DNA from 2 places in the Massilia sp. UYP32 genome. Region 2 is predicted to be linked to the other one. Evidence: predicted binding sites of a transcription regulator. Region 2 holds the regulator's gene; the other holds the start of a gene.
What was found. The regulator NrdR, encoded in region 2, represses ribonucleotide reductase genes. The targets are predictions, from matches to a motif close to CACNANATNTNGTG.
Positions count from the first base shown of each region.

Region 1: a site for NrdR is predicted at 4,301-4,314, ahead of ABIB42_RS20825 (ribonucleoside-diphosphate reductase subunit alpha). Genes of this name have one in related genera too.

Region 1 covers NZ_JBNDIK010000028.1:25,420-36,408, reverse strand. The annotation lists gene ABIB42_RS20830 (ribonucleotide-diphosphate reductase subunit beta) at 1-968, opposite strand, end outside; gene ABIB42_RS20825 (ribonucleoside-diphosphate reductase subunit alpha) at 1,086-4,016, opposite strand; gene ABIB42_RS20820 (sigma-54-dependent transcriptional regulator) at 4,681-6,135, opposite strand; gene ABIB42_RS20815 (two-component system sensor histidine kinase NtrB) at 6,139-7,803, opposite strand; gene ABIB42_RS20810 (PP0621 family protein) at 7,804-8,052, opposite strand; gene ABIB42_RS20805 (cytochrome C assembly family protein) at 8,052-8,855, opposite strand; gene ABIB42_RS20800 (ABC transporter ATP-binding protein) at 8,947-9,744, opposite strand; gene ABIB42_RS20795 (ABC transporter permease) at 9,746-10,612, opposite strand; gene ABIB42_RS20790 (ABC transporter substrate-binding protein) at 10,624-10,989, opposite strand, start outside.
Region 2 covers NZ_JBNDIK010000024.1:1,084-12,072, forward strand. The annotation lists gene pal (peptidoglycan-associated lipoprotein Pal) at 1-442, opposite strand, end outside; gene tolB (Tol-Pal system beta propeller repeat protein TolB) at 477-1,748, opposite strand; gene tolA (cell envelope integrity protein TolA) at 1,780-2,655, opposite strand; gene ABIB42_RS18610 (biopolymer transporter ExbD) at 2,768-3,199, opposite strand; gene tolQ (protein TolQ) at 3,230-3,913, opposite strand; gene ybgC (tol-pal system-associated acyl-CoA thioesterase) at 3,934-4,338, opposite strand; gene ABIB42_RS18625 (SDR family oxidoreductase) at 4,612-5,358, opposite strand; ZMP/ZTP riboswitch at 5,528-5,647, shown strand; gene glyA (serine hydroxymethyltransferase) at 5,757-7,004, shown strand; gene nrdR (transcriptional regulator NrdR) at 7,084-7,551, shown strand; gene pilV (type IV pilus modification protein PilV) at 7,661-8,197, shown strand; gene ABIB42_RS18645 (PilW family protein) at 8,194-9,132, shown strand; gene ABIB42_RS18650 (pilus assembly PilX family protein) at 9,140-9,820, shown strand; gene ABIB42_RS18655 (type IV pilin protein) at 9,817-10,269, shown strand; gene ABIB42_RS18660 (GspH/FimT family pseudopilin) at 10,278-10,847, shown strand; gene ribD (bifunctional diaminohydroxyphosphoribosylaminopyrimidine deaminase/5-amino-6-(5-phosphoribosylamino)uracil reductase RibD) at 10,857-10,989, shown strand, end outside.

The DNA of each region.
Region 1 (10,989 bases), on a different contig from region 2:
CCGATCTGCACCGCGCGGCGGTTGGCGATGAAGCGCAGGTAGCCCTTGAACATCGGGGCGTTCAGGCCCAGCACGCCGCGTGGCATGGTGTCTTCGGCATAGCGGTATTCCAGGTCGACGGCCTGCAGGAACAGGGCCTTGATCTCGTCGCGGAATTCCGGGGTCCACAGCTGCGGGTTTTCCATCTTGATCGTGTTGATCAGGTCGATGCCGAAGTTCACGTGCATCGACTCGTCGCGCAGGATGTACTGGTACTGCTCGGCGGCGCCGGTCATCTTGTTCTGGCGGCCGAGCGCCAGGATCTGGGTGAAGCCGACGTAAAAGAACAGGCCTTCCATCAGGCAGGCGAAGACGATGATCGACTTCAGCAGCTTCTGGTCGTTCTCGACCGTGCCGGTCTTGAAGTCGGGGTTGGTCAGGACGTCGATGAACGGGATCAGGAACTGGTCCTTGTCGTGGATCGATTCGATCTCGTTGTAGGCGTTGAAGATCTCGCCTTCGTCCAGGCCCAGCGATTCGACGATGTACTGGTAGGCATGGGTGTGGATCGCCTCTTCGAACGCCTGGCGCAGCAGGTACTGGCGGCACTCGGGGGCGGTGATGTGGCGGTAAGTGCCCAGCACGATATTGTTCGCGGCCAGCGAGTCGGCGGTCACGAAGAAGCCCAGGTTGCGCTTGACCAGGCGGCGCTCGTCTTCCGACAGGCCGTTCGGGTTCTTCCACAGCTCGATGTCGCGCTGCATGTTCACTTCCTGCGGCATCCAGTGGTTCGCGCAGCCGGCCAGGTACTTGTCCCATGCCCACTTGTACTTGAACGGCACCAGCTGATTGACGTCGGTTTCGCCGTTGATGATGCGCTTGTCGTCGGCGTTGACGCGCTTGGCCACTTCAGCGGCGGGAGCGCCTTCTGGATTGGCGGCTTGTGGGGCGCGCTGGGCGCTGGTTGGTTCGTCGTCCCAAGAGAGCATGGTGATTTCCTTCTGTCGTGGCCTGGCGCGAACAAGCGCGGTGAGGCCACATGATGTGTTGATAGCGGAGATGATGGTGCGGGCGACCGTCCGGTCGGCCCGCACCCGGTTACAGCATTACTGGCAGGCTTCGCACTCGTCGAAACCGGCGTCGCCCGGACGCAGGTAGCAGGCGGCGCCTTCGGCTTCCGGTGCGGCTGGCGCCGCTGCCGCGGCGGCGGCCACCGAGGCGGCTGCCGGCGCTGCGTGACCTGCCTGCAGGCCGCCCGAAACCGGCACGGCGTTCAGGGCGCCGGTGCGGGTGGTCGACTTCTCCAGGTGGGTCGCGGCGATGGTGCGCAGGTAGTAGGTGGTCTTCAGGCCACGCAGCCACGCCAGCTTATAGGTCTCGTCCAGCTTCTTGCCCGAGGCGCCGGCCATGTAGATGTTCAGCGACTGGGCCTGGTCGATCCACTTCTGGCGGCGCGAGGCGGCTTCCACCAGCCACTTCGGCTCGACTTCGAAGGCCGTCGCGTAGATGTCGCGCAGGTCTTGCGGCACGCGGTCGATCTTGGACAGCGAACCGTCGAAGTACTTCAGGTCGGCGATCATGACTTCGTCCCACAGGTCGCGCGCTTTCAGGTCGCGCACCAGGTACGAGTTGATCTCGGTGAATTCGCCCGACAGGTTCGACTTCACGTACAGGTTCTGGAAGGTCGGTTCGATGCAGGCCGACACGCCGATGATGTTCGAGATGGTCGCGGTCGGGGCGATCGCCACGCAGTTCGAGTTACGCATGCCGAACTGCTTGATGCGCTCGCGCACCGGGGTCCAGTCCATCGATTCGCTGGTGTCCTGCTCCAGGTAGCCGCCGCGTTCTTCCGCCAACAGCTTGATCGAGTCCTGCGGCAGGATGCCGCGGTCCCACAGCGAGCCGGTGTAGGTCTCGTAGCGGCCGCGTTCTTCGGCCAGCTCGGTCGACGCCAGGTAGGCGTAGTAGCAGACCGCTTCCATCGAAACGTCGGCGAACTTCACCGCTTGCTCCGACGCGAACGGGATGCGCATCATGTGCAGGCAGTCCTGGTGACCCATGACGCCCATGCCCACCGGACGGTGGCGCAGGTTCGAGTTGCGCGCCTTTTCCACCGCGTAGTAATTGATGTCGATGACGTTGTCCAGCATGCGCATCGCGGTGCGGATGGTCTTTTGCAGCTTGACGTGGTCCAGGCCATCGCCCTTCATGTGCTGCGGCAGGTTCACCGAGCCCAGGTTGCAGACAGCGATTTCATCGGCGCTGGTGTTCAGGGTGATCTCGGTGCACAGGTTCGACGAGTGCACCACGCCCACGTGCTGCTGCGGCGAACGGATATTGCATGGGTCCTTGAAGGTGATCCATGGGTGGCCGGTTTCGAACAGCATCGACAGCATCTTGCGCCACAGGTCCATGGCTTCGATCTTCTTGAAGACCGCCATTTCGCCGTTGGCCGCTTTGGTTTCATAGGCCAGGTAGGCTTTCTCGAAGGCCTTGCCGGTCAGGTCGTGCAGGTCTGGCGTCTCGGACGGCGAGAACAGGGTCCAGCTGCCCTTTTCCATCACGCGCTTCATGAACAGGTCGGGAATCCAGTTCGCGGTGTTCATGTCGTGCGTGCGGCGGCGGTCGTCGCCGGTGTTCTTGCGCAGGTCCAGGAATTCTTCGATGTCCAGGTGCCAGGTTTCCAGGTAGGCGCACACCGCGCCCTTGCGCTTGCCGCCCTGGTTCACCGCCACGGCGGTGTCGTTGACCACTTTCAGGAACGGGACCACGCCCTGCGAACGGCCGTTGGTGCCCTTGATGCGCGAGCCCAGCGCGCGCACCGGAGTCCAGTCGTTGCCCAGGCCGCCGGCGAACTTCGACAGCAGCGCGTTCTCCTTGATGGCGTCGTAGATGCCTTCCAGGTCGTCGCCGACGGTAGTCAGGTAGCACGACGACAGCTGCGAGCGGCGGGTGCCCGAGTTGAACAGGGTCGGGGTCGAGCTCATGAAGTCGAACGACGACAGCAGGTTGTAGAACTCGATGGCGCGCGCTTCGCGGTCGTCTTCGCGCAGTGCCAGGCCCATCGCGACACGCATGTAGAAGGCCTGCGGCATCTCGATGCGCACGTCGCGCACGTGCAGGAAGTAGCGGTCGTACAGGGTCTGCAGGCCGATGTAGCCGAACTGCAGGTCGCGGTCGGCGACGATGGCCTTCGCCAGGCGCTCGAGGTCGTACTTGCCCAGCTCTTCGTCCAGCAGCTCGGCCTGGATGCCCTTCGCCACGTATTGCGGGAAGTAGGTCAGGTATTCGGCGGCGGCGCCGGCTTGCGGCACTTCGTGGCCGAACACTTCTTTACGGATGGTGTGCAGCAGGATGCGCGCGGTCACCTGGCTGTAGGCCGGGTCTTTTTCCATCAGCGCGCGGGCAGCCAGGATGGCGGACTTGTACAGCTCTTCGACCGGCACGCCGTCGTACAGGTTCTTCAGGGTCTCGGCGACGATCGCGTCGGCGTCGACGTGCTTTTCCAGGCCCGAGCAGGCGGCGTTCACGAGGGCGTGGACGTCGTTGATGTCCAGCAGGCGGCGTTCGCCGCCGTCGACCACGTGGATCTGCGGCGCGGCGACCGGCGCGCCACCTAGAGCTTCCTTGGCCGCGCGGCGCTCGTCCATGCGCTTGGCGCGGTACAGCACGTATTCACGCGCGACGTCGTGTTCGCCCGAACGCATCAGCGACAGCTCGACCTGGTCCTGCACGTCTTCGATGTGGAAGGTGCCGCCGTTCGGCTGGCGGCGCACCAGCGCGGCCACCACGTTGCCGGTCAGCTGTTCCACCAGTTCGCGGATGCGCGCCGAGACCGCGCCCTGGCCGCCGGCCACGGCCAGGAAGGCCTTGGTCATCGCGACCGAGATCTTGTTCGGCTCGAAAGCGACGACGGCGCCGTTGCGGCGGATGACGCGGTAATCGCCGCGCGCGACGATCTCGGCCGGGGTTGGGCTGGTCGACGCCGATCCTGGGGTGACGTGTTGGTTGATCGAGATGTTCTGTGCTGTTTGCATTGAGCCTCCAGGATGAGCGGCGGACCGCCTTTGTACATGAGAACCGGGTGGCGGATGGCGCCGCGGTCCGTCAACAAAATTAAAAGCAAAACAAATCCCCGCCAGCCGGTGGCCGATGCTGGCAAACCAGAGAAGCAGGGTTAAGAATATGTAAATAAAGCTTGTCAGCAGATGCTTAATAGACAAGTCGCTGAACAAACGTGTGGGCAATTTGTGGGCAACTTGTGGACAACGTGCGGACAACTCTCAGCTGGCCAAAATGCTAGTGCCGTTCGGTCTGCTACCACTACATCTAGTGCCAAGCTTTGATATGAGACTAATTGTAGTACCTCGCTTGCGATCGAGGCAAGCTAATAAATGGTCATTTTTTTTGTTTTTTGGCGTGCGCAGTCTTGACATTTCAGCGTCGTACAAAAGAAGGGGAGCACACGGTGAGCAAGCACTAACATCAGAAAAATCTGCGCCAAATGGGCAAATTACGCAGGAATCAAAACGAGGCGCGCATGCTCCACCACAGCGCATTATGCACCAAAATAATTACCACAAAGTAACATAGACAGGTGACTGGACGCGATCGGTAGCGTCGGCAAATCCTGCCGACGCGGTGATCGTCAGCGCCCGTTGCACGCGTCGGCGGCAGAGCCGCCAACCCCTAGGAATGTCGTCAATCGTCCGGCGCGCTGATGTCCAGTTTCTGCATTTGATAACGCAGCTGGCGCACGCTGATCCCCAGCAGGCTTGCCGCCTGGGTGCGGTTGAACTGGGTTTGCTGCAGCGCGCGGCCGATGATGTCGCGTTCGACCTGCTCGAGATACTCCGGCAGGTTGCTCGGCAGTTCGGCCGGGCCAAGCGCGACCGGGGCAGGCATAGGCCTGGGTTCAGGCGGCGGCGCCGGATCGGTGGCGGGGGTCGCCAACACCGGCGCCGGTGTGGCGACGGGTGTGGCCGTCTCGCCCCGCCCCCCTTCCACCGGCCGCGCCGCCTTGAGCGACAAGTCCCCGACCTGGATCACGCCATCGTTGGCGAACGCCAGCGCCCGCTCCAGCACGTTCTCCAGCTCGCGCACATTGCCGGGGAAGGAATACGCCTTCAATGCCTCCAGCACGCCCGGCCCGAGCGACGCCTGCCCCGGTCCGGCCAGCCGGTCCAGGATGCCGTTCGCCAGCAGGGGCAGGTCGTCCAGCCGCTCGCGCAGCGGCGGCAGCGCCAGCTCGATCACGTTCAGGCGATAAAACAGGTCTTGCCTGAACTTGCCCGTCTCGACGCAGCGCGCCAGGTCCTGGTGGGTGGCGCTGATGATGCGCACGTCGACCGGTTCCTCGCTGGTGGCGCCGATCTTGCGCACGCGCCGCTCCTGGATCGCGCGCAGCAGCTTGACCTGCATCGCCAGCGGCAAGTCGGCCACTTCGTCGAGCATCAGGGTGCCGCCGTTGGCGGCCTGGAAGAAGCCGTCGCGTTCCTCGGCCGCGCCGGTGAAGGCGCCCTTGCGGTAGCCGAAGAACTCGGCCTCCATCAGGGTTTCGGGGATCGCGCCGCAGTTCACCGCCACGAAGGGTTTACCTGCACGCGAGCTCTGGGCGTGGATCTCGCGCGCCGCCAGCTCCTTGCCGCTGCCGGATTCGCCGGTGATCGAGATCGGCGCCATCGAGCGCGCCAGGCGCGCGATCTGCGCCCGCAGCGACTGCATCGCGGCGGAATGGCCGATCATGCGCGACGCAATCGCTCCACCGTCAGGCGCCGCGGCGCCCCCTTCCGACAGTTTCAGGGCCGAGCGCACCATCACGCGCAGCGCGTCGAGCGCCACCGGCTTGGCGATGTAGTCGAAGGCGCCGGCCTTGAGCGCCACCACCGCGTTCTCGGCGCTGCCGTAGGCGGTGATCACGGCGACCGGCGTGCCCTTGCCCGAGGCGGCGATCTCGCGCACCAGTTCCAGCCCCTGGCCGTCCGGCAGGCGCATATCGGTGAGCACCAGCGCGTAGTCGTGTTCCTCGAACAAGGCACGTGCCTGGCGCAACGTGGCGGCGCTGTCGACGTCCAGGCCCATCTTGAGCAGGGTGATCTCGAGCAGCTCGCGCAGGTCGGCTTCGTCGTCGAGCACCAGGATGCGGGGCGCGCTCATGGCTTACTCGAGCGCGAAAGTGATGACAAAGCGGCCGCTGGCCTTGCGCGGTCCCAGCGCGGACGGGTCGAACCGGTATTCATAATCGAGTTTCGCATCGTTGTTCAGGCACAGTTCGCGCGCCAGGTAGAGTCCCAGGCCGGTCCCCTTGCTCGACGTAGTATAGAAGGGCTCGAACAGGTGGTCGCGCACTTCCGGCGTGATGCCGGGGCCGTCGTCCTGCACGTGCAGCTCGCGCCGGCCGGCGGCGTCGCGCGCCGGAAAGATGCGGATGCTGGCCGGCTGGCGGCTGGCGTAGCGCACCGCGTTGTTCAGCAGGTTGAGCAAGACCTCGTGCAGGTGCAGCGGATCGAAGCGCACCGCGCTGCCGCCCGGATCGCCTATATAGACTATATCACCGGCCAGGCCGTGGATTTCGCAGAATTCGGCCTTCAACTCTTCCAGGAACGGGCCGAGCGCCACCGGTTCGCCGTTCGGCTGGGCCTTGCGCGACAGCTGCAGGATGTCTTCCACCATGCGGTTCACGCGCGTCACGTTGTCGCGCACGATCTTCAGCAGGCGCACCTCGGCCGGGCCGTGCAGGTCTTCGGCCAGCAGCTCGGTGGCGTGGCCGATCGCCGACAGCGGGTTGCGCACCTCGTGCGCGATGCTGGCGGTCAGGCGGCCCATCGAGGCCAGCTTGAGTTGCTGCGCCTGGTTTTCGATCGCGCTCACGTCCTGCATGAAGATCACGCTGCGGCCGGCCGCGTCGACACCGTCGGCCACGCGCGCGAAGCGCAATTTGAGGTGCACCGGCTGGTCGCGCCGGCCGCGAATTTCAGCTTCACCATCGCCGGCGCCGTCGCCTTCGCGGTAGGGTTTCAGGGTGACGAAGGCCTTGTCGTTGTCGGGGCCGGCCAGCCAGGCGTCGAAGGCCAGCGCCACCGGCTCGAAGGCCGGCACGGCATGCAGCAAAAAACCGGCGTCGACCTGCAGGCCCAGCATGCGGCGCGCCGCCGGGTTGCCGGTGAAGACCGCGCCGTCCTCCCCCACCACCAGGATGCCGTCGCCGACGTCGGCGATCACGATCTCGTTGATCGCCTGCTGGATGCGCAGGTCGGCGCCGTGCCGGGCCGCCAGCTCCTCTTGCTTGAGCAGGCGCGCCGCCAGGCGGTTGACCATCAATACGCCGGCGAAGAAGGCGGCGCCGAACAGGCCGGCCTGCATCAGCGGCGGGTCGCGCCCCTCGACCACCAGCTGCCAGACGTTCAGCCCGAGCAGGAACAGCGTCGCGACCGCCGCCGAGAACAGCGCCAGCACCAGCGGCGCCAGGATCGCGGCGCCGGCCAGCGGGAACAGATAGAGGATGCCCAGGCCGCTGCGCATGCCGCCGGCGGCGATATACAGCAGCGAGATCACGGCCAGGTCGACGCCGATCTGCACCCCGAGCTGGATCAGGAAACGCCGTTGCCAGCGCGCCGCCAGCGCGAACAGCGCGGCGGCCAGCACATAGAAGACGCAGGTTTCGGTGTTGACCGGGTCCGGGCGCAGCTGTCCGCTTTCCAGGTCGACGCCCAGGTACAGCAGCAGCACCAGGGCGATGACGATGCGGGTGACGGTGAAGGTCTGGAGCGAACGCCACAGGGTGACGCGCGCGCCCGCCGACAGCCTGCCGGACGCGGGCTTCAACTACTTGGGCGGCAGGCGCACGTGGCCTGGCGAGCAGTAGTCCTGGCCGTCGGCGTGCACCGACTCGGACGCCGGGAAATACACGCCGCAATGGGCGCACTGGGCCATGGCCTCGATCTGGCCGGTCGGCGCGGCCGGGCCGCGCTGCATATGCGGAGGAACCCCGTTGCGCTTGGCGAGCGCGCGCAGCTTGCTGCGCACGGCGAAGACCACGAGGACGATAAGGGCAATCCAGAACAAGATACGCATCAGTAGACTCCCCGGTGCAGGACGACTTCGAGCACGAAGCGACTACCGACGTAGGCCAGCGCCAGGGTGGCGAAGCCTGCCAGCGTGAAGCGCAGCGCGGTCTTGCCGCGCCAGCCCTGCCACTTGCGCCCGGCCAGCAGCGCCGCGAACAGCGCCCACGAGAGCAGCGCGAACACGCTCTTGTGGTCGAGCAGCAGCGGCCGGCCGAACACCTGTTCGGAGAACACGAAGCCCGACAGGACCGTCAGGCTGAGCAGGACGAAGCCGATCCAGATCACACGGAACAACAGTTTTTCCATGGTGAGCAACGCCGGGAGCTGGTCGAGCGCGGAGCCAAACCAGCCGCCGCCGGCGGTGCGGGTATGCAGCCGCGTTTCTTGCAGCGCCATCAGCACGGCGTGGAACGCGGCGATGGTCAGGGTGCTGTAGGCCAGCACCGCGACCGCGATATGCCAGCCGAAGGCGGCGGTTTTGCCGGCCAGCGGCGTCAGGGTGCCCGGGAACAGCAGCGGCAACAGGGTGGCCGCCGCCGCGAACGGCATCACCAGGCGGCGCAGACCGTCGAGGGCGAAATTGCGGTTCTCGAACCAGTAGGCGGCCACCGAGACCCACAAGGCGCTGGAAATCATGATGGCGAAGCCGACCCGCAGCCGTCCCGGCACCATCACGTCCATGCCGAGCGCGACGCCATGCAGGGCCCAGGCCCCGGCGGTCACGCCAGAGATGACGGCGCCCAGCCGCGACGGCAGCAGGGCGCATACCGCGTACAGGAAGGCAGCGGCAAGGAAGAGGGAGTTCTGCATAATAAGAGTCTACACCATCGGCGAACGCCGGTGGGAAGCCCCTCCCGCCCCGCCGATGGCGACGCCATGCATATATATATGTGGCGGGCGTTCAATCCACCGCCGCCATCCGCAACTCGTCGTTGTGATGCCGCGCCTGCTCTTCCATCACCATCAGCCCCAGCTCGCGCTTGAGCTGGTTGAATTCCGGCGCCGCCGGATCGCGCGGGCGCGCGATCTCGACCAGGAGGTCGCGCTTGATCGTCCCCGGCCGGTAGGTCATCACGACGATGCGGTCGGCCAGGTAGATCGCCTCCTCGATGCTGTGGGTGACGAACAGGATCGTCTTTTTCAGCTCGGCCCACAGGCGCAGCAGCTCGTCCTGCAGGTTGCGCCGGGTGAGCGCGTCGAGCGCGCCGAAGGGTTCGTCCATCAGCAGGATCGGCGAATCGAGCGCCAGCACGCGCGCGATCGCCACCCGCTGGCGCATGCCGCCGGACAGGTCCTTCGGGTAGCGGGTACGAAAGTCGGCCAGCGACAGCAGCCCCAGCAGGTCGCTCACCCGGCGCTCGATCTCCGGCCCGCGCATGCGCTTGATCTCGAGGCCGAAGCGGATGTTCTGCTCGACCGTCATCCAGGGAAACAGCGCGTATTCCTGGAACACCATGCCGCGCTGCGGCCCCGGCCCGGTGACCGGGCGGCCGTCGACCAGGATCGCGCCCGAGGACGGCGGCGCGAAGCCGGCCACCGCATTGAGCAGGGTCGACTTGCCGCAGCCGGAAGGGCCGAGCAGGCAGGTGAACTGCCCGCGAGGGATCTCCAGGTCGATGCCCTGCAGGGCCACCACTTCATGGTCTTCGGCGCCGAACACCTTATTGACGCCTTCGATGCGGATATGGATGTCGTTCATGTCAGTGCTCCAGGCCGCGGTGCCAGCGCAGCAGATGGTTGTTCAGCCGATTCACGCCGATGTCGATCAACAGGCCCAGCACGCCGATGCTGATCATCCCGGCGATGACCTTGTCGGACCAGAAGTACTCGCGCGCCTCCGAGATGCGGAAACCCAGGCCGCTGTTCACGGCGATCATCTCGGCCACGATCACGACGATGAAGGCAGTGCCGATCCCGATCCGCACGCCGGACAGGATGTAGGGCACCGCCGCCGGCAGGATCACGCGCAGGAACATCGTCAGCTTGCCGGCGCCGAGGTTGTGCGCCGCGCGCAGATAGATGCCGTCGACCTGGCGCACGCCGGCGATCGTGTTCATCAACACCGGGAAGAACGCCCCGATCGCGATCAGGAACACCGCCGGCGGATTGCCGAGCCCGAACCACAGCATCGCCAGCGGGATGTAGGCGATCGGCGGAATCGGCCGCAGCACCTGCACCAGGGGATTCATCCAGGCGTGCACGCGCTGGCTGGCTCCCATCGCCAGCCCGAGCGGCAGCGCCAGCCCGGCGCCGATGGCGAAGCCCACCACCACCCGGTACAGGCTGGCGACGACGTCGACCGGCAGTTCGCCCGACAGCGCCCATTTCAGCCAGCCGCCGTCGGTGTACTGCGCGAACGGCTCGAGCGGGAGCAGGTAGTCGACCCATTTGCGCCACACGTCCAGCGGCGCCGGCAGCACCTGGCGGTCGACCAGGCCGCTGGCCGCCACCCATTGCCAGAGCGCGATCGCCAGCACCGGCACCACCAGGCCGGTGGCGTCGTTCCATCGGAGCCGCGCATTGCGCGAACCCCGGCGCGGCGTCTTGCGTCGTTCGATGCGTTCCATGTCGTCTCCCTTTACTGGATGTTCAGGCTTTTCTTGGCCGAGGCCAGCAGGTCGGTGCGGACCCAGTCGCTGGCCAGCGGCGGACGCGCCATGCGCCCCACCCCGGTCTGCGCCATGACGTCGGTCGTGACCTGGATGTGCTGGGGCGTGATGTCGTAGGAGTACGGCGAATTGGCCATCGCCGCGCGGAAGTCGGCCACCGTGATCTGGCCCTTGAACATCGACTGGCGCACATAGTGTTCGGCGACGTCGGGCCGGTCGATGAAGGTGCGCGTGGCCTGGACGAAGCAGCGCATGAACTTCTCGGCCAGCGGCCGGCGCTCGCGGTAGAACTTCTCGGTCATGACCATGGTGCGCACCGGCTCGCCGATCGGCGT
Region 2 (10,989 bases):
GCGAGACGGCTTCCATCTGGCCTTCCGACACGCCCAGCGACGCCATCGAGCGACGGACGGCTTCGGCACGCTTCTGGCCCAGGGCCAGGTTGTACTCGGTGCCGCCGCGTTCGTCGGTGTTGCCCTGGATCAGGACTTTACGCGAGGTGTTCTTGGTCAGGTAGCCCGAGTGGTTCTGCACCACTGGCTGGCCGTCGGCGCGGACCACGAAGCTGTCGTAGTCGAAGTAGACGCTACGGTTGGCCAGGACGCCTTTTGGATCGTTCAGTGGATCGACGGTGCCGGTTTCCACTGGACGGATGTCACGGCTGTCAGCCACTGGTGCTGCTGGCTCTGGCGACTTTTCAACGACTGGAGTTTCTTCCAGTTTGGTTGGCGACGAGCAAGCGGCCAGCAGGGCGGCAGCGGAAGCGATGAAAGCGAGACTCTTGAAGTTGCGCATGGATTTTCTCCTGTTCTGGTTAAGGTTTTACTTCTTACTTCATGAAAGGACCCCAGCTGGGCTCCCGAATGTTTCCCGCTTTGGTCGTCAAGCGTTGCTTGACCCGTCCATCCACTGACACCACTGCAAGCGAGACGCGCCCGCCGCCCTTGGTTGCATACATGATGTACTTGCCGTTAGGCGAAAAACTCGGTTCGGTGGCCCCATCGGCCAGGCGAAGTTCCCGGCCGCTTGCCAGGTCCATCGCATATAAGGAGAAAGCGCCGCCGCGCTGCGAAATCCAGGCCAGCGTCTTGCCGTCCGACGAGACGCGTGGGCTGATATTGTAATTGCCATTGAAGGTCACGCGGGTCGCATTGCCGCCCGAGACGCTCATCTTGTAGATCTGAGGACCGCCGCTGCGGTCGCTCGTGAAGTAAATGGTCTGGCCGTCGGCCGAGAATTGCGGCTCGGTGTCGATTGCCGGATTGTTGGTCAGGCGGCGATGGCCGCTGCCGCTCGAATTGACGGTATAGATTTCCGTATTGCCGTCCTGCGACAGGGCGACGGCCAGGGTGGAGCCGTCCGGCGACCAGGAAGGCGCGGAGTTGTTGCCTTTTTGGTTCGAAACAACGTTGCGGCGACCGGTCATCAGGTCTTGCAGATAGACCACCGGCTTGCGGTTTTCCATCGAAACGTAGGCGACCTTCATGCCGTCCGGCGACCAGGCCGGCGAGATGATCGGCTCCTTGCCCTGGGTGGCGATGATCTCGTTCTCGCCGTCGGCGTCGGCCACGGCCAGCGCGAAGCGGTTGGCTGCGCGGTCTTCCTTCACATACGCGATGCGGGTCGAGAAGATGCCGCGCACGCCGGTCAGCTTTTCATAGACGTCGTCGGCGATGCGGTGCGCCTGCAGGCGGGTGTAGCGGGGCTGGACTTCGCCGCCCAGCTGCGAGATTTCGCCGCCCTTGACGGTGTCGAGCAGCTTGTAGCGGATCGCGAAGCGGCCGTCCGGCTGGCGTGCCACGCTGCCGACCACCAGCGCGTCGGCGCCGCTGGCCTTGAAGGCGCCCAGGTTCACCTGGCCGGCGTCGGCGTCGCTGATCACCTGGCCGGCGTCGATGACCTTGAACACGCCGCTGCGCTCGAGGTCGGCGCGGATGACGGCCGAGACTTTATCCGGCGCGACGGATTCGTCCGCGAAGGCGGCGATGGCCACCGGAATCTGGTTGCTGCCGACGCCGGCGATTTCGATCTGGATCTGCGCATTGGCTGTTGTCCCGATTGCGAGGGAAACGCTGAACAGCAAAATGTGAAGTTTTTTCATGGTGTCTCTAGTAAAACTGGTTCGAACCGAATCAATCGTAATCTTTCATCGAGAAATTCACGTCAAGCGTACGCTCCACGGTCCCGTCCTTCTTCTTGGGAAGCGGAGATGCTTTCTTGATACCATTTTCCACTGCCCTGTCAAATTCTGGCACACCGCTGCTTTTCACAAGGCGCACCGACATGATTTCGCCGGTTGGCAACTGCTCCACCCGGAACGTGGCGCGCGGATTGCCGGCCACGTCGGTATTGCCCGGATAGGCGGTCGCGCTCTTGATCGCCGCCGTGATCGCGGCGATATAACCGCCATCGCTGCGCGGGCCGGTCGATTTCGCGGCGGTGCCGGTGCTGCCCATGGCGCCGGCCATGCGCTGCAGTTCTTCCTTGCGCAACTTGTCGAGTCGAGCGTCTTCCGCTTTGGCGGCAGCCTCGGCCTTTTTCTTCTTCTCGGCAGCGGCAGCGTCCGCTTTTTTCTTCTCCGCGAGCTCTTTCTTCTTGCGTTCGGCTTCCTCGAGTTTCTTCTTCTCGGCTTCGTCGCGCTTCTTCTGTTCCGCTTCCTCGCGCTTCTTCTGCTCGGCCTCTTCGCGCTTGCGCTCCTCGGCTTCCTTGCGCTTCTTCTCTTCGGCGGCAGCCTTCTTCGCTTCTTCTTCCTTGCGTTTCTTTTCTTCGCGCAGCGCGATCTCGGGATCGGGCGTCGGCGCAGGACGCTCCACCGCCGGCTCCGGTGGAGGAGGTGGCGGCGGTTCCGGCGCGGGCTCGGGTTCCGGTTCGGGTTCTGGTTCCGGCGCGGGCTCGGGCGGCAATTCGGGCGCCGCGGCGGTCTGCACCGACATGTCCCACACCTCGGCCTCGACCGAGACCGGATTGACCTTTTGCCAGCTCACGCCGATCGCCAGGAAGGCCAGCAACGCCGCGTGCACCGCCACCGCCAGCAGGAACGATGGCAGCGGTTTCGGTTCAGGCGGCACGTGGTAGGGCGTGCCGTGGTTGGCGGACTTCGGTGCGGTCATGGCGTCGGCGTCACTGGGTGGCCAGGCCGACCCGGTTGATGCCCATCTTCTTGGCTTCCGAAATCAGCTGGATCACGTCGTCGTACTTGCTGTCGCGGTCGCCCGCGATCAGGACCGGAAAGTCCGGATTCTCGTCGTGCAATGCCTGCAGGCGCTGCAGCAGGGCGGAGCGGTCGGCCACTTCGTCCTGGGCGACTTTTACTTTTCCGTGCACGCCGATCGAGAGCTTGTTGCCCGGCTCGATGGAGATCTGGATATACGTGTCCGGCGGCAGCGCGGATTTCTCGGCGCGTGGCAAATTGACAACACTAGGCGCCTCATTCGCAGGCACCGCCATGAAAATGATGAGCAGCACCAGCATCACGTCGATATACGGCACGACGTTGATCTCGGACTTGAATTTGCGGCGACGTCCGCCGCGCATGCTGCTGGAAAATGCCATCCCGATGCTCTCCCGGTTCTCGTGGGCGGATCAGCGCGACTGGCGCTGGAGGATGTTCGAGAATTCTTCGACGAAGCTCTCGAAGCGGTTCGCCAGGCGGTCGATGTCGTGGGTGAAGCGGTTGTACGCGACCACGGCAGGGATTGCGGCGAACAGGCCGATCGCGGTCGCGATCAGCGCTTCGGCGATGCCGGGAGCGACCACCGCCAGGGTGGCTTGCTCGACGCTGGCCAGGCCGCGGAACGAGTTCATGATGCCCCACACGGTGCCCAGCAGGCCGATGTACGGCGAGACCGAACCGACCGACGCCAGGAAGTTCAGGTGGGTGTCGAGCGAATCGAGTTCGCGCTGGAACGAAGCGCGCATGGCGCGGCGGGCGCCGTCGAGCACCGAGTTCATGTCCAGGGCTTCGCGCGAGGCCTGCTTGCCCTTGATGAATTCGCCCATGCCGGCCTCGAAGATGCGGGCCAGAGGGCCGCTCTGGTCGCGCTGGCTGCTGGCGCTCTGGTGCAGGGTGTGCAGGTTGCCGCCGGCCCAGAAGCTGCGCTCGAACTGCTCGGTCTGGGCGCGCGCGGCGCGGATCGCGAACACCTTGCGGAAGATATAAGTCCAGCTCACGATCGACAGCAGCAAGAGCAAGGCCATGATCAGCTGCACCAGCACGTGGGCATTGGCGATCAGGGATACAAACGAAAGGTCGTGGGTTGCGGTCATGGCTTAACTTATATGATTTTTCAGGCGGCACGCATTTTAGCAGCCACGTCGTCGGGCAGGGAACGGGGACGCGTGGTTCGTACGTCAACGCAGCCGATCTTCACATTGGCCGAATTGAGCAGCACCTCGCCGCACCATGCTTCCTGGAGAAACTGAACCGAGGCGCCGCCCACTTTCGTCACGCTGGTGCGAATGCTCAGTTCGTCGTCGAGACGGGCGGCGTAGCGGTAATCGAGGGTCATGCTCCTGACGACGAAGGCCGTATGGTCGGCGTCGATCAGCGTTTGTTGTTCGATGCCGAGCGCGCGCAGGAACTCGGTACGGCCGCGCTCGAAGAACTTCAGGTAGTTGGCATGATAGACAATGCCTCCGGCGTCGGTATCCTCGTAATAAACCCTGACTGGCCAGTTATACACTGAAGGCATTCTTTGTTGCCGAATTAATGAAAACGGGAAATATTTTACGCGACTTTCCACTTTAATATGTACGCTGACGTACGTTGAAAGCGGAAAAGTTTTGCGGTCTGATAGCACGGGGGCGTGCTTTTGAGCAGTAGTAGACTTGAAACGTGGTTAAAAGACCAATCACTGTAACACTTTCTCACAAATGATAGGTGCGTGATTGGTCTTGCTGGGCAGGGTGGTGAATGCGTAGGGTTGGCGGGGGCGCCGCCGACCCTACCGATATCGCGCGCCTTTTCAGCCGCGGCGCACGTTGAATGGCGAGAATCCCTGGCAGGTCGGCATCAGCTCGATGCTGTTGACGTTGACGTGCGGTGGCAGCGTCGCGATCCAGAAAGCGGTGTCGGCGATGTCCTTCGCGGTCAGCGGTTGCGTGCCCTCGTAGACCCTGGCCGCGGCCGCGTCGTCGCCCTTGAAGCGCACGTTCGAGAATTCGGTGCCGCCGCACAGGCCCGGCGCGATATTGGTGGCGCGTACGCCGGTGCCGACCAGGTCGGCGCGCAGGTTCAGCGTGAACTGCTCGACGAAGGCTTTAGTTGCGCCATATACATTGCCACCCGGGTAAGGATAGTGGCCGGCCACCGAGCCGATATTGATCACCAGGCCACTGCCGCGCGCCACCATGTCCGGCAGCACGGCGCGGGTCATGGTCACCAGGCCCTGGCAGTTGGTCGCGATCATGGTTTCCCAGTCTTCCAACGGCACTTCGTGGGCCGGCGCCGTATTCAGCGCCAGGCCGGCATTGTTCACCAGCACGTCGATCTGTTTCCATTCCGGCGGCAGGCCGGACAGGGCGGCCTCGATCGAGGCGCGGCTGGTGACGTCCAGCGTCACGGCCAGGGCGCTGTCGCCCAGTTCGCGCGCCAGGTCGGCGATGCGGTCGGTGCGGCGCGCGGCCAGGACGACGCGGTGGCCATGTGAAACAAAAGTGCGCGCCATTTCGGCGCCGAAGCCGGCCGATGCGCCGGTGATGAAGACGATCATGATGGGTCCTTGGATGGCAACAGGATGACAGGCGAGAAAGGCAAGGCGCGCTGCCGAACCGTAAAATTGTAGCCGAAACGACCACGGGTCCGCTGGGCGCCGTGCATTCCCGGCCGGCACAGCGGTTTCCTTGCCCTACGATGGGGAGTTCAGTACAATTTGGAGTCCTTACGTCTCACGTAACTGGCGAAACACCGCGTGCGCGCACCATTCGGATGCGCGGCGCGGCAAAGGTGGGCACCCACCGGGGAACGTGAGACGCCATACGCCGTTCGCCTGGGCAGCCATCAACCGGTACGCGTTCGATCGCGGCTGCCTGCGCCCGTGCCTACGGCCCGCCCCGGCTCCCGCCTGTCAATGCCACCAGTTGCCTGGATTACTATCGATTGGAGTTTTACATGTTTGCCAAAGACCATACGCTCGCCAATATCGACCCGGAACTGTGGGATGCAATTCAAAAAGAAAACGCTCGCCAGCAAGACCACATCGAGCTGATCGCCTCCGAGAACTACACCTCGCCGGCCGTGATGGAAGCGCAGGGCTCGCAGCTGACCAACAAGTATGCCGAAGGCTATCCGGGCAAGCGCTACTATGGCGGCTGCGAATATGTCGACGTCGCCGAGCAGCTGGCGATCGACCGCCTGAAGGAACTGTTCGGCGCCGAAGCCGCCAACGTCCAGCCGAATTCGGGTTCGCAGGCCAACCAGGGCGTGTTCTTCGCCATGCTCAAGCCGGGCGACACCATCATGGGCATGTCGCTGGCCGAAGGCGGCCACCTGACCCATGGCATGGCGCTGAACATGTCGGGCAAATGGTTCAATGTCGTCTCGTACGGCCTGACCCCTGAAGAAGACATCGACTACGACGCGCTCGAGAAGCAGGCGCGCGAGCACAAGCCGAAGATGATCATCGCCGGCGCGTCGGCATTCGCCCTGCGCATCGATTTCGAGCGTATCGCCAAGGCGGCCAAGGACGTCGGCGCCTACTTCATGGTCGACATGGCGCACTACGCCGGCCTGATCGCCGCCGGTGAATACCCGAACCCGGTGCCGCACGCCGACTTCGTCACCTCGACCACCCACAAATCGCTGCGCGGCCCGCGCGGCGGCATCATCCTGATGAAGGCCGAGCACGAAAAGGCCATCAACTCGGCGATCTTCCCGGGCATCCAGGGCGGTCCGCTGATGCACGTGATCGCCGGTAAGGCCGTCGCGTTCAAGGAAGCGCTGTCGCCGGAGTTCAAGGAATACCAGAAGCAGGTCGTCAAGAACGCCAAAGCACTTGCTGAGACGCTGATCGCACGCGGCCTGCGCATCGTGTCCGGTCGTACGGAATCGCACGTGATGCTGGTCGACCTGCGCGCCAAGGGCCTGACCGGCAAGGAAGCGGAAGCCATCCTGGGCCAGGCTCACATGACCTGCAACAAGAACGGCATCCCGAACGACCCGCAGAAGCCGTTCGTCACCTCGGGCATCCGCCTGGGCAGCCCGGCGTTCACCACCCGCGGCTTCAAGGAAGAAGACGCGGTCACCGTGGGCAACCTGATCGCCGACGTGCTGGACAACCCGCACGACGCCGCGACCATCGAGCGCGTGAAGGGCGAAGTCAAGAAGCTGACCGACAAGTACCCGGTGTACGCCCGATAAGCGCTCGCTGACCATCGCGATGTAAGGGCCGGTTCGCCGGCCCGCTCAGTATCCATGTAGTACCTGCAGCCCCGGCGCCATGAAATGTCCCTTTTGCCAGCATGAAGAAACACAAGTCCTCGATACCCGCGTATCCGAGGAAGGGGACGCCATCCGGCGCCGGCGCCGCTGCGGCAAGTGCGACAAGCGCTTCACCACCTATGAACGCATCGAGCTGTCGATGCCGATCATCGTCAAGAAGAACGGCAGCCGCACCGAGTTCGCGTCAAACAAGCTGCGCGGCAGCCTGATGCTGGCATTGCGCAAGCGTCCGGTGGCGGCCGAGGCGATCGACCGCGCCGTCGCGTCGATCGAGGAAAAGCTGCTCACCAGCGGCCGGCGCGAAGTCGAGAGCGTGTACGTCGGCGAACTCGTGATGGAAGAGCTCAAGCGGCTCGACAAGATCGCCTATATCCGCTTCGCTTCCGTCTACAAGAATTTCGAGGACCTGGATTCCTTCCAGGCGGCGCTGGCCGAAGTCGGGCATCAGCGCAAGCTCGACAACTGACGTCGTTTCCAAGTTCCGTTTATTGCCGGACGCATGCTTGCGTCGACGCATGGGCGCTTGAACCCTGCCTGATAACGTCTCTGCTCACACATCGTTAGCGGAGGATCTCATGCAGGCGCGTCTCCCCGGCAGCCCGGGCGGTTTCACCATGATCGAAGTCCTGGTGGCCTTGTTCGTGCTCGCGGTCGGCGTGGTCGGCGCCAGCGCGGCGCAGCTGGCCGCGCAGCGCACGCGCCAGCAGGCCGCACTGACCTCCGAAGCGGCGCTGCTGGCCACGTCATTGGCCGCACGCATGCAGGCCAACGCCCAGGTGGCGAGCCTGCCGGACGGCGCCAATCCCTATGTTCCGCTCGATTACAAGGCGCTCGGCGCCGGCCCGCCGGCGGGCGGCGCCCCGTGCTTCGGCGCGGGCGCCTGCGATCCGCTGGCGCTGGCCGCCTTCGACCTGCGCGAGACGCGCCTGGCGCTGCACCGCGGCTTTCCATCGGGCCGCATCGCGGTCTGCCGCGACGACGCGCCATGGGATGACGAGCACGGCCGCTACCGCTGGGCGTGCAGTGGGGAAGCAACTGCTCCGGTGGCGATCAAGATCGGCTGGCATGGCACGCAGGACGGGCCGGGCTACGTGCTGCTGGTGGCGCGATGAGGGTTTTCAATGCGCGCCGGCGCCAGGCCGGCTTGACCATCGCCGAGCTGATGGTGGCGATGGCGCTCGGCCTGGCGGTGCTGCTGGCCAGCGGCTCGCTGCTGATCACCAGCGTGCGGTCGCATGCCGCCGTCATGGAAGCGTCCGAGATGGACGACAGCGGCCGCTACGCCGTGGATGCGCTGGCGCGCGCCATCCGCCTCGCGGCGCACGTCGACTGGGCGGCGCATCCGGCCTCCGATCCGGCGGCGCCGGCACGGCTGGCCGGCCTGGATGCCAGTTCACTGGAGCGCACCGGCGCCGGCATCGATGCGACCTTGCCGGACGAAGCCAATGGCAGCGACGTGCTGGCCCTGCGCTTTCCCGGCAGCGGCGCGCCGCCCAATGGCGACGGCGCCACCCTCGATTGCGCGGGCTTTCCCGTGCACCGCGACGAGGAGGGCTGGAGCATCTTCTACGTCGCGCGCAATGCCCAGGGCGATGCCGAGTTGCGTTGCAAGTACCGGGGCGCCAGCAGCTGGTCGTCCGATGCGGTGGCGGGCCGGGTCGACGGCTTCCAGGTGCTGTACGGCCTCGATGCCGACGGCGACCGCGTGCCGGAGCGCTACGTCAATGCGACCGAGCTGGGCGCGCTCGATGCGGCGCTGGCGCCGGTCGGGGCCACGCCCGACGAACGCGCGGCCGACTTGCGCAAGCGCACGCACTGGAAGCGGGTGGCGCTGGTCCGGGTCGCGCTGCTGCTGCACGGCGCGCGCCTCGATCCGGGCGCGGATGCCGGCATCGTCTACGACTTGTTCGGGCCAGACCATGGCGCCGCATTTTCCGCTGGCGACCAGGGCACGCGGCTGGCGGGAGCGGCGCTCGACGACGCAGGCGAGCCGCGCATGCGCAAGGTCTATGGCGCGACCATCGCGTTGCCGGTGGCGCCGGATTGAACGTCATATGCGCATCCTCCACTCAGCGCCACCCCGGCGAGAAGGCGGCGTCGCGCTCCTGACCGCCCTGGTACTGATGCTGGCGGTGCTCATGACCGGCATCGCGTCCACCCGCGGCGCCTTGCAGGGCGCGCGCGCCGCCGCGCACGAACGCGACCGCCTGCTGGCGCTGCAGATGGCCGACGCCGCGCTGCTCGATGCCGAGCGCGACATCGAAGGCGGCGCCGAACCCGGTTCGGCGCGCGCCAACGCCATCGCCGGCGGCAGCGCGGACGCCTTCGTCGCCGGCTGCGGTGGCGGGCGACCCTATAACGGCTTGTGCGCCTACACGGCCAATCCCGACCAGCTAGCCGAACTGCTGGCCGAAGACGAAGGCCCGGCGATCCTGTTCGGCAGCATGACGGGGCTGCGCATGCCGGACGGCGAGGGCGCGCTGGCGCTCGCGGCGCCACGCTACCTGATCGAGCTGATGCCGGCGACGCCCGACGGCCAGCTGTATCGCATCACGGCGCGCGGCGCCGGCAGCATGCCCGGCACCCATGCCGCGCTGCAGGCCTATTACCGCAAGCCGCCCGACGGTGCGCGCGGGCGGCGCGTGGGCTGGCGTGAGCTGGGCAACTGGAGCGAGGCGTTCGCGCTGCCGGCCGCCAGCGCGGCTGGCCACCCGACTGGAAAGGACAGACGATGACGAACGGCAGCAAGGGATTCACCTTGGTCGAACTGATGGCCGTGCTGGCCATCCTCGCCATCCTCGCCGCGCTAGTCTATCCCTCGTACACGCAGCAGATGGTGAAGGCGCGCCGCCTCGAGGCCCAGCTGGCGCTGCTGGACATCATGCAGCGCCAGGAGCAATACCGCGCGCTGCATCATGCCTACCTGGCGTTCTCGCTCGACGCCGAAGACGCCGACACCGGCCGGTTCCCGACCTGGACCGGCAACAGCGCAGCCGCCAGCGCCCATGAGCTGGACGGCTACGCTTGCCCCGGCCAGGAGATCGCCCACTGCATCGAGCTGCGCGCCCGGCCCGGCACCGCCAATGTCGACGCCGGATTCGCCGACCCCGATTGCGGCGTCCTGACGCTCGACAGCAGCGGCCGGCAAACGGCCAGCGGGCCGTCGGCGCGCTGTTGGCCATGAGGCTCGCCATGATGCGGGCGATGCGGCAGCGCTACTGCGCCGGCCTGTCCCTGGCCGAGCTGGTGGTGGTGCTGGGCATGGTCGCGGTGACGGCGGCGGTGGCGGCCCCCAGTCTGCACGACCTGGTGCGCAGCCAGCAGTTGCGCGCTGCGTCGGGCGACCTGCATGGGGCGATCCAGCTCACCCGTTCGCAGGCGATCGCGCGCAACGAGCGGGTCAAGCTCACGCCCAACGACGCCGCTGGCCGCGACTGGTCGCGCGGCTGGACCGTCTACGTCGACCGCGACGACGACCGCCGGCCGGGCGAGGGCGACGAGATCCTGGCCGTGCGCTCGCCTCTGCCGGACGGCATGCAGGTCAGCTATTCCTTCACCAGCCCTGCGCCGCCGCAATACATCGCCTACAATGGCGCGGGACGCAGCTGCAGCGACACGAACAGCGCCGCATCGCGCCTCGGCACGCTGTCGCTGTTCCATGGCGGCGGGGTGCGCCGTATTAAAATCAATATGCTCGGGCGTGCGCGTCTGTGCAACCCCGCCCGCGAAGACGGGTGCGACGGCGCCGCGGCGCCGCCCTGAAGGAAAAAGATGGCGACCAAGGATATGGCGACAAGCTACAGCGAACTGATCCTGAACGATACCGACGGCATGGCCCTGGCCCTGGACTGGGCGGCGCGCGGCATGTACATCACCGCGCCGAATCCGCGCATCGGCTGCGTGA